DNA from 2 places in the Paenibacillus sp. 2TAB19 genome. Region 2 is predicted to be linked to the other one. Evidence: a T-box and tRNA genes for the amino acid it is inferred to sense, from the RefSeq annotation. Region 2 holds a T-box; the other holds one or more tRNA genes.
The links. The T-box of region 2 lies ahead of AB4Z33_RS05190 (valine--tRNA ligase). A T-box ahead of a tRNA ligase gene usually reads a tRNA of that ligase, here a tRNA-Val.
Positions count from the first base shown of each region.

Region 1: it has a tRNA-Val gene. The T-box ahead of AB4Z33_RS05190 (valine--tRNA ligase) is inferred to sense a tRNA for this amino acid. The anticodon was not compared.

Region 1 is NZ_JBFRGE010000090.1:460-7,793, reverse strand. It holds gene AB4Z33_RS26580 (uracil-DNA glycosylase) at 1-23, shown strand, start outside; gene AB4Z33_RS26575 (S-layer homology domain-containing protein) at 95-1,075, opposite strand; gene AB4Z33_RS26570 (alpha/beta-type small acid-soluble spore protein) at 1,281-1,505, shown strand; gene AB4Z33_RS26565 (DUF2935 domain-containing protein) at 1,615-2,424, opposite strand; gene AB4Z33_RS26560 (hypothetical protein) at 2,690-2,884, shown strand; tRNA gene AB4Z33_RS26555 (tRNA-Val) at 3,023-3,095, opposite strand; gene AB4Z33_RS26550 (YjcZ family sporulation protein) at 3,289-3,417, opposite strand; gene AB4Z33_RS26545 (hypothetical protein) at 3,592-3,759, shown strand; gene AB4Z33_RS26540 (DUF3892 domain-containing protein) at 3,882-4,121, opposite strand; gene AB4Z33_RS26535 (MBL fold metallo-hydrolase) at 4,191-4,922, opposite strand; gene AB4Z33_RS26530 (hypothetical protein) at 5,050-5,256, shown strand; gene AB4Z33_RS26525 (stalk domain-containing protein) at 5,436-6,005, shown strand; gene AB4Z33_RS26520 (DUF1292 domain-containing protein) at 6,106-6,420, shown strand; gene AB4Z33_RS26515 (DUF1885 family protein) at 6,493-6,909, opposite strand; partial or broken gene AB4Z33_RS26510 (aminotransferase class I/II-fold pyridoxal phosphate-dependent enzyme) at 6,969-7,334, opposite strand, start outside.
Region 2 is NZ_JBFRGE010000008.1:9,859-17,192, reverse strand. It holds gene AB4Z33_RS05205 (SPOR domain-containing protein) at 1-131, opposite strand, end outside; gene murC (UDP-N-acetylmuramate--L-alanine ligase) at 480-1,874, opposite strand; gene AB4Z33_RS05195 (bifunctional folylpolyglutamate synthase/dihydrofolate synthase) at 1,882-3,267, opposite strand; gene AB4Z33_RS05190 (valine--tRNA ligase) at 3,294-5,954, opposite strand; T-box leader at 6,008-6,266, opposite strand; gene AB4Z33_RS05185 (LysM peptidoglycan-binding domain-containing protein) at 6,659-7,334, opposite strand, start outside.

The sequences.
Region 1 (7,334 bases), on a different contig from region 2:
CACAGGAAAGTTTTGTTTTCTAAATATCTTATCAAAAAGGCTTCTCGCCGTGATCCGATGCGCTTATCGGATTGCGTGAGAAGCCTTTTCGATATTATTCGGAAATCGGGAAGCCCTCGCTGGAGCTAACACCTTCATTACCCGAAGTACCGCCGCCTTCAGAGCTGCCGATAACGGGCTCATAAGCTGCATCAATATAAGTGGATATTTGAACATCCGTAATGACTTGTGGATACATTTTGTCCGGATCTGGCTGCGTTGCTTCAAGCCTTAAGATGGCTTGCTTACCTTCGAATACGATGGACGCAATCCTAACGCCATAGCCTGGATGAGGCACCTGAGCTGTTACGGTTACTTTGTTCACGTCTCCGTTAACTGGCGTTACAGAAAGCTTCGCATCAATAATCGGATCTGGCGTTGGCTCTGGTGTAATAACCGGCTCCGTGTTCTTGACGAATTGAATGCTGTCATACACCCAGCCTGCTGCTTCGCTGCGAGTAACCGGCTGCTTCGGATAGAACTTGTTCGAGCTGTCGAGCTGCGCGATTTTGCTTATGAGGAGCTTCTGAATGCTGTCCGAGTAAGACGGATTAACGTCTGCTTGATCCTCGAGCATGAGGAAAATCTCTATAAAGGCATAGTCGCCTTTGATGGAAATTGCTTTGAACAGGTGATGCGCGAATTGCTCTTTTGTCATGATGTCGCTTGCTTTAACCGTCTTTGGAACTTCAAGACCATAAAATGCAGCGATAATGAATGATTGGGAATACCACACATCATCCTTCAAATTCGGAAATGAATCCGTCGCTTTGGGAGCTCTGATGAAACGGACATGGTCCAAGTTAAGATCCAAGCTTTTGACGATTAGGGAAATACCTGCGGCGTAAGTTAGATTCCCTTTAGGATCGAAATTATCGCTTTGACCAACGCCGCTGAGCAGCCCAAGCTTCTTAAGCTCTGCGATTTTCGCTTCATTCGGGTCGTTCTTAACATCCTTAAATGCCCACACAGTTTGTCCGAGCGCAAGTAGCAACACGGCTATTATTGTGAACGTCAGTAAAGATTTCTTCTTCATCGAATCACCTCGTTTATGATTTGCTGCAGCACTTATTTGACGTGCAATATACGGTTATTGTTGCATCTATAGGCAGTTTTGATTTCAAAATTATGTGGAACAACATATCCGGAACGAGATCATTTAAAATTTTTTTTAATGCGATGTATATATAACCAAGTTCCATCACAAAATAACCTCACATCCAAGAAAGGAGTGAGCATACATGGCTAACCAAAATTCGAGCAGTTCAAACAACTTGGTTGTACCACAAGCGAAACAAGCCATCAATCAGTTGAAAATGGAAGCAGCACAATCTCTAGGCGTGCAGTTCTCCCAAGACGGATACAATGGCAACTTATCGACTCGCGATGCTGGATCTGTTGGTGGATACATCACTAAGAAGCTTGTCCAAATCGCTGAGCAACAATTGAGCGGCGGCAGCCGTTAATCAACACCTGATGTAACCTTGCAGGCTTGGAAAAATAACCCCCGAATCATCTACATGATAGATGGTGAAGGGGTTATTTTAGTTTGCGTAAATAAATATGACTCAGTGATTAAGCACTGTTACCTGTCAGACTATTTTCAAACATGTCGATTATAACAAGGAAATGTTCTGCTTCTCGAAATACATGATCGGCCAGTAACGGATGAATGATACTTTTTATACGACAGGCTTCAATTAGATCACGAGCTGTTCTCTTAAAGTCACGAAGGGACTTAACTGAGACCCTATTTTGATCGAGAAATTGATCAAGCAACGGTACAGTTTGCGATTGTGGCCGCATAGATTCCAAGTCCTTTGCTTGGAACAACAAGGTGTCAAATTCTTGACTAAAGTTATTTGCTTGCTCCACGAGTTGCCGCTCAGAAGGATCAAGCAAATGGCTAATGAATTTGGCGTGATCAGCCATAATTCTCAGGAAGAAAACATTCTCGTCGATAATAGCATCAGGTAGAGGCTCCAAACGACCTAAATTTAATTCCGACAACCGATTTCTGAAATAATTAGCTTCTCTGCTCACATGATCAACTAACAAAGGGAAGTTGTTTGCACCTGGAAGCTGGCACGTCAATATTAAACCGAGAACTTTTCTTTTGAATGCCCAAATATAGGAAACAGCCGTATGCACTTCTTCATTGAAACGTTTAATTACAGTTGGGTCTGTTCCGATCGYAAATGCATTTGACTTATTTTCGATTGCTTCAAAGATGGCATAGAAATGATTTGCTTCATTAATTAATTGAGTATCCTCGCAACGGAATCCCAATTTCAGAAATAGTGAATGCTCTTTCATAATCCGAGACCAAAACCTAACCTCTTCTAAAGAACGAGCTACAAATGCCTGATCTAACAATGGCAGCATCTCCCTTTAAACATTAATCTTCAAGAGTAACTTTATGAAGGAATAGTTTGTACTATTCGTTATCTAGAACTATTCAAATGACAGTAAGCTTTGATGCCAACGAGAGGCAAAGAAGAAGATGGAGATTAACGGTTGCGGAATCATTTAGAAGGAAATCGGCAGACCTGGATTGAATAGTAATAAGGTGTCATCAAACGCRTTCGATAAGCTAAACGCACAATATTCAATTAGTAGAAAAAAGAAATGAGTAGGGAGCGTACGTTATATGGAAATGGCGGAAGTAATAGAGCTGTGGGAAAGACTGCAAGGGCTAGATAATCATGATCGTTCTAGAGTAATGGCTAATATTTACGGGGGATACAAAGCAGCTATTCAATATAATCTATCTCCTGAGCTGGAAAAAGAAGCATTGGCTTTTTTTGCTAGGGTCAACGAAGCGATTGAAAATGTAACAAAATGAATACAAGGATGGTATTTACGTAGTTGGAGTTTAATAACTGGTGAACAGGGATCATCTTATCTCGGAGTTCGAAGATGAAATCRAAACGAAAAAACCGCGAGCCTAGTGTTTATAAGGCTTCGCGGTTTTCTTCTAGTATGATCTGTAGTGGGCTCGAACCACTGACCCCTACCCTGTCAAGATAGTGCTCTCCCAGCTGAGCTAACAGATCAGGTTGTATTAGCGACAATTAATAATATATCAGGATCGAAAACCGAAGTCAACCATAATATTCATTTTTTTCGAGGAAAAAGTTTGATCACTACAAATGGAACAAACAGGGCTACCCTTAACGACGTTAAGGATAGCCCTTTCGTTCATGCACGATGCTTATACTGCATTATTATTGCAGTGGTGTGAACTAATTAGCAGCCTTTTCCATAGCCGCCTACTACTCCGCAGCTACAAGCAATAATAACCAACAGGATGAACAATACCAAGATAAAACCGATGTTGTTGTTGTGGTGGAAGGCGCCGCCTACAAATCCAGACATTATACGATGCACCTCCTTGTCATAAAGTACTCTGTAATGTATGTTGGCTGTTTATAAAGTGATTGGGTGTTTGTTAGGGAGGTTAATAATAACTGGCAAATGCCTATGAATGCGTATTCTAAAGCCGGTCTGATCCGCGTATACATATAGAAAGCGTGCAGGAGGCGGTATCGGTTGGCGGAGCAGTATGCGTATTTGGCTATTTGGCTGATTGGCATGTTTGGGATTATCGGCATTGTCATTGGAAGTGTCGCCAAGTTTGTGAAGGACGACTCGCTTGCTTACGATGAGCAGTTCATATGGAGAAGGAAACTGGGGAAGGATGGCCCTAGAAAGCACTGAAAAGGTAAAGTCCGATGAAATTCATCTTAATCCAATACATGCATGCACCATCAAACAAAAAAGAACCGACGTCAGTCGGTTCTTCTTTGTTGCGTCGCTATACAATGCGTACCAATCAACGCTTAGAAAGTTGGTAAACTATCTAGATTATTATCTGTGCGCCCGTCAGGCACCGACCGTAAGTGCTCTTCATGGTCGCGGCCACGGAACAATTGCAGGTTGTTGATCTCGTTATTGCGGACCATCGACTGAGCAGTTAGATAGTCGACCACATTGCCAGACGAAAGCTTGAATTCGACGATACTGCCATCGCCATTTTTTCTGACGGCTACTACTTCTTCTTGTCCGTTATTCTGTTCCATTGTAATCAGCCTCCCGCCCAGTAGTATGCGAACTTTAAACCGCACTCATACACGGACGCGGAAATCTTGTTATACCTCGTAACGCTTCAACTGCTCTACAAATCGCATAGAACCCGTCTTGCCAATGAATTGTTCCATCGAATCGCCATAATGCATGAGCCACGTTTTCTGTTGGATCTCGTCAGGCAGCGTCATCAGCTCGTCTATGCCTGCATGAACAACAGCCGGCGTTTCCAATTGGCAATCATGATAGATTGTCTCAACCCCATCATTGACGAGACTCTGCAGCAGTTCTCCGTCGTAACGCATATCAGCGCTGTAGAAGAAGCGGCGGTTGAATAGGAAGGAGTAGCTCTTCTTGTTCTCGATATGTTTCGTTTCTATCGGCAGCACCGTTAAGCCTGGCGCAATCTCCGTTTCACGGTCAGCATGAAGCTTTCGCACTTCAAAAAAATCGCCCAGCGTCTGCAGAGGACCTTGCGTAAGCCCTCCTCGAAGCGTCTGCTCCCATAGAGGTTCGATTATATCCTCTACAATATAAAGAACCGGTTTACGCCCATATTTAAACATCATTTGAAAGGCAAGCTCTTCTAACCCGCCAACATGATCGCCATGGATATGGCTAATTAATACGGCGTCAAGATCATTGAAAGTTAAGTCTGTTTGATGAAGCGCCTTTGGGAGCGTTATGCCGCAGTCCAGCAGTAAGCGAAAGCTTCCCGATTCGATCAAGGCGTTGTTATTATCGTATTTTTTGGCAAAAGCACTACCTGTCCCAACCATTTGAATAAACATAAGGATTCCTCCATCGTCTTCATGTCATTACTGTACCAAAAATTACTTGTTGATGCCAAATGTAGATGCACATTTGCCCCTCTCTACATACAATGCAGGAGCGAATGGATAATATCGAAGGGGTGCATCCAAGTTGAGCAAAGGCAAAGGAAAAGGGAAAGTAGCCAAAAAGAAACCGGCGAGCGAGAGGAAACAATATCATTATAAGCTTGTGTTGTCCGATACATGTGCAGTATGCAAGACGCCTTGCACAAGAGGGATGCGCTATTTGGATCGGATGCGGCAGCCGGGAGCCGTTGGCAAAGGGGTACCTTGCGTCCTTACGAGAACCTACGGGTAATAAAATTAATTTTCTGACTATTTCCCAGGCAAGCGCATATTTCAACAGCATTTGACAGCGACTGACGACAGGCATTGCGCTTTGAGGCAGCAATGAAAAAATATGAAGCGGCCCCGCAACTTTGGACTTCTCTGTGAGTATAAACTTACATCCAGGCAATCGGATGGAGGTCCACAGCGATGAGATTCAGAAAGGTAATTGTTCTGTTGGTGCTGCTCTCCCTATGGGGCGGAACGATGCTGTTCGCGGATGCTGCAACTCAGAAGGTACGAGTCATTATTAATGGCATAAATCAAGATGACGGCGGAATTATCGTAGACGGCAAGACTTATTTGCCGCTGCGGCAGATCGCATCTTCTATGCAAGCTATAGTGGAGTGGGACAATCAAAGCAAGCGGGCTACGGTCGACAAACCAAATGTGCATATGTTCCTCTTCCGGAACAATAACGTTTTCGGCAACGTCAACAAAGGTTTCCAAGGCAGCTTTAAGGTGTTCGCCCAGATCGATAACTTGAAGGCCGAAATAACGGCTGTTAAGGTATCTATATTCGACCCTGGCGGCAAGGAGAGAGTCATACAGAGCGGAGCAGTTAATCCAAAGAGCGATAACTTCTGGTATGCAACGGAGGATATCGAGTACAAGTTCGAATCTGTCGGGAAATATCCGATTCTATTCTTCATTAAGCTGAAGGGCTCAGATGAATGGCAAGCCATCTCCGAGAAGCAAATATCGTCACTAGCGCCTTAATGAACGTCTCCCCATTACGGGGAGGCGTTTTGTTTGACCAGCATAACATATCGTGGTAGGATAGCAAGGTATGCATATATAACTGAAATGGGGTAATATTATGAGCGAGCATCAGCATGAGCATGGAGATAATTGCGGTTGCGGTGAAGACCATGAGCACGAAGAGCATGTGTTTATCGTGACTGACGATGAAGGCATAGAGCGTGAAATGGTTATGGTTTATACGTTTGAATCCGAGAACAATGTATACGCAGTTCTGCTGGATCGCAACGATCCGGAAGCGGACGGCGTTATTTTCCGTATTGAAGAAGAGAACGAAGAAGCATTCCTCGTTGGCATCGAAGACGACGCCGAGTGGGATCGCGTTACAGCTATTTACGAGGAAATTGCTCGTACGGAGAACGAAGCGAAGTAATTCGCCGACTTTATCATTGCATAAGAAAAGAAGGGGCAGCCGCGGCTGCCCCTTCTTTTCTTATGCTTTCGTTTACTTGCGTGGATAATAATAAACGGTCCGGCCGTTGAACAGCGTAAGCTCGGCTTGCAGCTGCTTCGCCATGTACTTGCATAGTTCATTAGCTTTCGCCTTGTCCCCATGCGTCGCGCTGTCCGGCAGGACGACCTGTACGCAAGGTACGGTATCTCCGGCCGCGCTAGTCGCTTCGCCAGTGCCGAATAGAATGTGATTGTAGTGAGATGTGATTCCTTTCAAATAGAACCAGCGATCGTCGCCTTTCGATTCGAACGTGTAAGGGAAAGCGGCTTCAGCATAATCCCAATCGAGTTGGGTTCCGGTGAGCGCCGTCTGTTCCCTATAATGCTGCAGATTGCTGCGTACATCGTCTAACGTTAAGCTCGGGGCTAATGAACCTTGCACGAATTTAATATAAGCGCTCTGACTCATCGACTCTCACCTCTGTCAACATCATAGCATGACCGTTTGGCAGTGACAATAAAAGGATATTAGCTGATAGCCGTTTCTTCGACGATTACTTTCACGTACTCGATGCTGCGATCTTCCGGTCCTTTGACTGGCAGGCCGACCTCGACATGATCGATGATGTAGTCGATATTTTTTTGCGAGATGACCTCGCCCGGCAGCAGAATCGGAATTCCCGGCGGATAGACGTAGATGAATTCAGCAATAATCCGGCCTGCAGATTCCTTGAACGGAATAACTTCTGTCTCGGCGTAAAAGGCGTCGCGCGGCGTCAGCGAGAGCTGCGGAATGTCCGGAATCTTGACGACGAGCTCGCGTGCTTCAGCGCCTTCGTGGAACTTATCGGACAGCCCGCGCAGCGCTTCGATTAATTTTGATACCGAGTCGGA
Region 2 (7,334 bases):
ACATTCGACTTCGCCGGACTCCCCGCATTCTCCGCATGAGTATCCGTACGCTTAGCCTCCTTGATAGGTTTATCAGTCACGTTGCGACCTGCCTGGTCAAAACGATAGGTAATCCGGTTTTTTGAGCTCATGCAAATCTCTCCTTGTCCCATAGCTTCTGCTAGTATTCTATGAGACAAGTGAGAGATTTAGACCGACGAAGGATGTTAGCCGGCCTTCTAAGACGTTCACCCTAACTTTCCAGGTCGTTTCTCCCCACCTAAATAGACTAAGGAACCGGTATAGCGTTATTTGCGGATATATTCGAGATGTGAGCGTGTAACGAACCTAGTAAACGCTATTTGAACTTTAGCCCCACGATTCAATCAAACTTCTCCAAAATAGCGACTTCTCGTTTCCTTACACTTGTGCGCTTAAATAACATAGGGCCGTCCCCGCAGCCTACTGGCTATTGGGACGGCCCCTTATCGTATATATGTTTAGTTGGCGGCCTTCAACGACTTGGCGAGCTGATCAGCTACTTTCCAAATGTCGCCTGCGCCCATCGTTATGACAAGATCGCCCGGCGCTACGTGCTCCGTCAAATAAGAGAGGACGTCTTCCTTGGTCGGCAGATATAGAGTGTTCGCATTGCTGTTGCTCTTAATAAGCTCAACGAGCTTATGCGAATGCACGCCTTCGATCTGCTGCTCGCCCGCCGGAGAGTAGATGTCGGTAATAATGACTTCATCTGCTTCCGGGAAAGCGCGGCTGAATTGATCGAACAAGAAGAATGTCCGCGTATACCGCTGCGGCTGGAATACGGCAATGATCCGTTTGCCCGTTGCTTTGGCCGCACTGATCGTCGCTTGAATCTCTGTCGGATGATGCGCGTAATCGTCAATGACCAGAATGTCATTGACTTCCCCGAGCACCTGGAAGCGGCGCTTCGCGCCGCTGAACTCGCGAATCGCTTCGGCGATTTCCCGGAACGACAATCCCGATTCCAAGCAAGTGATCACGGTCGCCATTGCATTGTATACGTTATGGCGGCCTGGAACGGACAGCACGATCGTACCGAGAGATGCTCCGTTATGGGTCATATCGAACGATACTTTGCGGTCGCCCAAGACGATATTGCTCGCTTTATATTCCGCTTCGCCATCGATAGCGTACGTCACAAGCTGCGATTCGCCTTCCGCTCCCGTATACACAAGCGGGATCAGTTCCTTCACATTATCGTCATCCGCGCATACGATAGCTTTGCCGCCGGATTTGACTTGCTGCAGGAACTGAACATACGCTGCCTTCAGCTTGCCAAAGTCTCCGTCATAATTTTCCAAATGGTCTGGCTCGATGTTCGTCACGATTGCAAGCGTAGGGTGATAATGCAAGAACGACCCGTCGCTTTCGTCGGCCTCCGCAACAACGTATTCGCCTTTGCCTGCCTTCGCGTTTGTACCTAAGTTAACAATCTCGCCGCCGATAATGTAAGTCGGATCAGCATTGCAGGACTCCATAACAAGGGCAATCATCGAGGAAGTCGTCGTCTTCCCGTGCGCGCCTGCAACGGCGATGCCTTTACCGATATTCATCAATCTCGCCAGCATTTGCGAGCGGTGCAGAACAGGGATGTTAAGCTGCTCCGCCGCTCTCCGCTCGACGTCGTCCTTCGAGATCGCAGTCGAATAAACGACCAAATCTGCTCCATTCACATGCTCGGGCTGATGGCCGATATAAATATCGGCCCCCTTCGCCGCGAGCTTCTCCGTAAGCTCCTGACGCGCGACATCGGAACCGGTAACCTTATAGCCCATTTCCAGCATGACGCGGGCTATGGCACTCATTCCGTAACCGCCGATTCCGATGAAATGAACGTGTTCTGCCGTATTCAAAGACGGTTCACCAACCTTTTTCAGAATCCGAGTTGTACAATATGCGGGAGCGAACGTCAGCAATCAAATATAGCGTGCCTGTCACGACCCCAAGGTCTGTTTCCCCGGTTAACTGTTGTAATTTTTGAAGCGCAGCGCGGTAATCCGGCTCTACGATGAGCTCGAACGAGCTTTCCGCAGGCTGTTGATTATTCATATCGCTAACGATAGCAGCTAACGCGGGTGCATCCATCTTCATTCGAAAATCAGGCTCGGTCAATATAAGCGTATCCACTATTGGTAGTATATGCTTGAGTACATCCTGATGATTCTTATTCTCCAGCATCCCCATCATGAGATGAAGACGGTCGTACTTATACGTTGACCGAAGCGCGCTTACGAGCGTCTCCGCGCCTTCCGGATTATGGGCTCCGTCCAGCAAAATACGCGGCGAGCGCGAAACCATCTCAAGTCTGCCCGCCCAAGCTGCTGCCCGAAGTCCTTCCTCCAGCGCTTCATCCTCTACGACAAGCGCATTGTACTGACGCAGCACCTCTAGCGTCATGACGGCAACTGCCGCATTCGTTCGTTGATGCGCTCCGTTAAGCGTAATCGTCAGCGGCTCGATCGAGCGGAATAATCCGTCGAAGCGGAAAGTCTGCTCGTCTTCCTGAACGGAAACGGCCGTCTCGCTGAATTGCTCGCCGAGCAAATAAAGCGTGCTATGCTTACCGGCAGCAGTTTGCTTAATAACAGCTACTGCCTCCGGTTGCGATACGGCGCTAACGACCGGAATGCCGGCCTTAATAATGCCTGCTTTCTCGCTCGCGACTGCAGCAAGTGTATCGCCGAGACGATCCATATGATCATGTCCGATGTTCGTAATGACCGACACAACCGGATGAACGATATTCGTTACGTCCAGCCTGCCGCCGAGTCCGGTCTCCCACACGACATAGTCAGGATACGTCACTTTTGCGTAGAACAAAATAGCAAGAGCCGTCGATACCTCGAACATGGTCGGCGAACCGAGCTCCGTCTCTGCAATTGCCTCGACATGCGGCTTCAGCTCATTCGCAAGCTTCAGCAGCGTCTCTTCCTCAATATCCACGCCATTGTATTGAAAGCGATTCGTGAACTTCGTAATATAAGGCGACGTGAACGTACCGACATCATAACCGCTCTTAAGCAGCACGCTTGTCAAGTATGAGCATGTCGAGCCTTTGCCGTTCGTACCGGCAACGTGAATGAACTTCAATCTGCGATGCGGATTGTCCAGCAGCTCCATCAGCTTCTCGATCCGGTCAAGGCCCGGACGGATGCCGAATGGGATGAGGCCTGTAATCCACTCCACCGCTTCAGTATAGGAATGCAGCGGCCCTGCCGGCCGCTGCTCGTTGAACTGTTCCGTCATACGTATCGATCCTTCTTCCCTTAATCTCAGCCGCGCAATTCCGCAATACGTGCCGCTACCTTCTCGCGTTTCTCCGCATAATCGGCCATCTTCGCTTTTTCCTCTTCGATGACTTTAGCCGGTGCTTTCGCTACGAAGCCTTCATTGCCCAGCTTCTTCTCCACACGCTCAACTTCGGCCGTCAAATTCTGACGTTCCTTCTCAAGACGGGCGATTTCCTGCTCGATGTCAATCAAGCCAGCCAGCGGCAAGTAAAGCTCCGCTCCCGTAATGACTGCTGACATCGCTTTGTCCGGAGCATTAATGTGAGTTCCCGTCTCCAGCATCGATGTGCCGCAGAACCGTTTGATGAACTCTTCATTGCGCGCGAGAATCGCCGCTTCCGCTTCGCTCGAAGGCTTGATGAGAAGCTCGACCTTCTTGCTCATTGGCACATTCACTTCTGCGCGAATATTACGCACGGAGCGGATGAGGCCCATCAGCAGCTCCATCTCTTTCACTGCTTCAGGCGCTTCAAGCGCCGCATCGTATACCGGCCATTCCGCAAGCGTGATCGTCTCGCCGACATGCGGCAAGTGCTGCCAAATTTCCTCGCTGATGAACGGCATGAACGGATGAATCAAGCGCTGCGTACGGTCAAGCACATAAGCAAGGACGGACTGCGTCGCTTTTTTAGCCGCTTCGTCTGTTGAATATAGGCTGAGCTTGGCAAACTCGATATACCAGTCGCAAAGATCGTCCCAGATGAAGTTATTGAGCAAACGTCCCGTCTCGCCGAACTCGTAGCTGTCGATTAGGCGGGTAACATCGCGCACCGTTTCGTTCAGACGATGCAGGATCCAACGGTCGGACGTGCCGAGATTAACCGTAATATCGATATCCGCTGCGGTGAACCCTTCCAGGTTCATAAGCGCGAAGCGTGATGCGTTCCATATTTTGTTGGCAAAGTTGCGCGCCTGCTCGACACGCTCATTGCGGTAACGCAAGTCTTGACCTGGCGTGCTGCTCGTTGAGAGCATATAACGCATAGCGTCCGCGCCGTACTTCTCGATAACATCGAGCGGATCAACGCCGTTGCCAAGCGACTTGGACATCTTCTGCCCGTTCTCGTCGCGGACAAGACCGTGGATCAGCACGTCCTTGAACGGAATTTCGTCTGTGAATTCAAGCGCCGTGAAGATCATTCGCGCTACCCAGAAGTAAATGATGTCGTAGCCCGTAACGAGCACGTCTGTTGGGTAGTAGCGCTTGAATTCTTCCGTCTCCTCCGGCCAGCCAAGCGTCGAGAACGGCCACAAAGCAGAGCTGAACCAAGTGTCCAGTACGTCGTTATCCTGTGTGAACTTTGCGCCCTCCGTATTTTGAACGTCGTCGCGCGATACGGTAATCTCGCCGGTAGCATCGTTGTACCATGCCGGAATACGGTGTCCCCACCACAATTGGCGGGAAATACACCAGTCACGAACATTTTCGATCCAGTTCATATAGATCTTTTCGAACCGCTCAGGAATAAAGTTCGTGCCCTTACCCGATTTTTGGGCCGCAATTGCCGCTTCGGCAAGAGGTTTCATTGCAACGAACCATTGCGTCGACAAATACGGCTCAACAACGGCGCCGCTGCGCTCGCTGTGGCCAACCTGATGCACATGCTCCTCGATGCGGATGCAGATGCCCTGCTCCTGCAAGTCCTTCACGAGTTTCTTGCGGCAATCCGTACGATCCAGACCTTCATAAGGACCTGCTTGATCGTTCATTGTGCCCGTTTCGTCCATGACAATAATTTGCGGCAGGTTATGACGTTGGCCGACCTCGAAGTCGTTCGGGTCATGAGCAGGCGTAATCTTAACCGCGCCGGAGCCGAAGTCCTTCTCCACATATTCGTCCGCAATAATTGGAATCTCGCGTCCAACGATAGGCAGAATGAGTAATTGGCCGATAAGATGCTTGTAACGATCGTCTTCCGGATGAACCGCTACAGCCGTATCGCCAAGCATCGTCTCCGGACGAGTCGTTGCGACCGTTATGAAGCCCGAGCCGTCCTTAAGCGGATATTGGAGATGGTACAGGTTGCCGTTCACTTCTTTGTATTCTACTTCGATATCAGAGAGCGCCGTGCGTGCCGCAGGATCCCAGTTGATAATTTTTTTGCCGCGGTAGATGAGGCCTTTCTCGTACAGACGGACGAATACTTCGCGAACCGCCTTGGAGAGACCTTCATCAAGCGTGAAACGCTCTCTGGAGTAGTCAAGCGAGAGACCCATCTTGCCCCATTGATCACGAATCGTGTTCGCGTATTGATCCTTCCACTCCCATACCTTCTCCAAGAATGCTTCGCGTCCGAGATCGTAGCGGCTAATGCCCTGTTCGCGCAGCTTGCTCTCAACGCGAGTCTGCGTCGCAATGCCGGCATGGTCTGTTCCCGGCAGCCAAAGCGCATCATAGCCTTGCATTCTCTTCGTGCGAATCAAGATGTCCTGCAAAGTAAAGTCGAGCGCGTGCCCGATATGCAGCATGCCGGTTACGTTCGGCGGCGGAATAACAATCGTATAAGGCTTCGCGTCAGGACGCTTGCCMGCTTCGAAAAACTTGCCCTGCTGCCAATAGTCATACCATTTCTGCTCGGCTGCCTTCGGATCGTAAGTCGTCCGCATTTCCGTAGACGTAGTCGTYGTTTGATTTTCTGACATTCATTCCATCCTCCATACATCGATATAAATACAAAAAAACCTCTCGCCCTCATATAAAGGACGAAAGGTTTAGCTTCCGTGGTACCACCTTTGTTTCACGCAAAAAAAGATGATTCGCGCGACACTCGAACAGATAACGGCTGCAGCCGGCCTGACTTAGGCGGGCGAGAGATGCATTGTTTCGCAAACTCTCCGCTTGATCCAGGCAACTCCGGGGCGACCCGTAGCAGTCACTTCCTGCAGAACCTCTCAGCGTAACGGTTCCGCTCTCTGAAGGCTTCACTGCGTACTATTCCCCTTCAACGTCATTATGACACTTATATGTATACATAATACCGTTGTTATGCGCTAGAGTCAACTTTAAGGGGTGAAAAACCCATCTTGTTGACATAAATCTCACCTCGTGTAACAGCATATTTGTTCTTATACAGAGAAGCTGGGCGTGAGATCGCTCTGAAAGTGAATATAGGCTCTTACAGCACGATTAGGAAGTTCGATTACACACGCATGCCTTGTGTAAGAGCATATATGGTCTTACAGTGAGAGACTGGGTTTGTGATCTCCCTGTATGTGCATATAGGCTCTTACAGCGAAGATACGAAGTTCGATTACGTTCGCATAGTACGTTTCATGAAAAAGGTCCCTCACTGTTCACGAATGAACGAGTGAAAGGACCCATTTTTATTGATTAAGGAATAGGTGTTTCACGGAATATAAAGCAGTTGCCCTTCCGTCACGGCCGATTCATTAAGATTATTGCGAACTAATATTTCTCGAGGATTAATGCTGTAGCGAAGCGCAATCGCATCAAGCGTCTCATCGCGCTGAACGATGCATAACCGGATCTTGCGGAATTCATTCTCCTCTGCATTGCGGCCGAGGAATAAGTTCTTCCACTCAATCTCGTCGCCGGACGACAGCGCACGCGCATCCTCAGCCGCTTGCTGAGTGGCGATCTCTTGCTCGGCTGCCTGACGCGCAGCTTGCTCGCGGCGGCTCGTCTGGAGCAGCGTCATAATGCCGACATTAGGCGGCTGTTCAGCCTGCTCCTCCGGAGGTTTGCTTGAGAGCGCGACGCGCGGCTCTTGCTTCTCAGGCTGCTGCACGACTTGCTGTACAGCTTGCTGAGATGCTTGCAGAGCTTCCAGCTCCGCCTCAAGCTCGCGCTGAGCTTGCTCTTCAAGCGCCAGCAGCGCATACGCTTCGGCGAAAGCAGCCTCTTCCTCCGCTTGCTCCTCTGCCTGCTCCAGCTCTTCATTCCGATCCTGCTCGGTGATCTCGCTTGGTTCGTCCACATATTGAGATGAAGAGGCGAGCCACCCGTCATCGCTATTCTGCTGTGAGGCAAGCGTAATCTCCCGCTGCTCCTCCTGAGGCTGT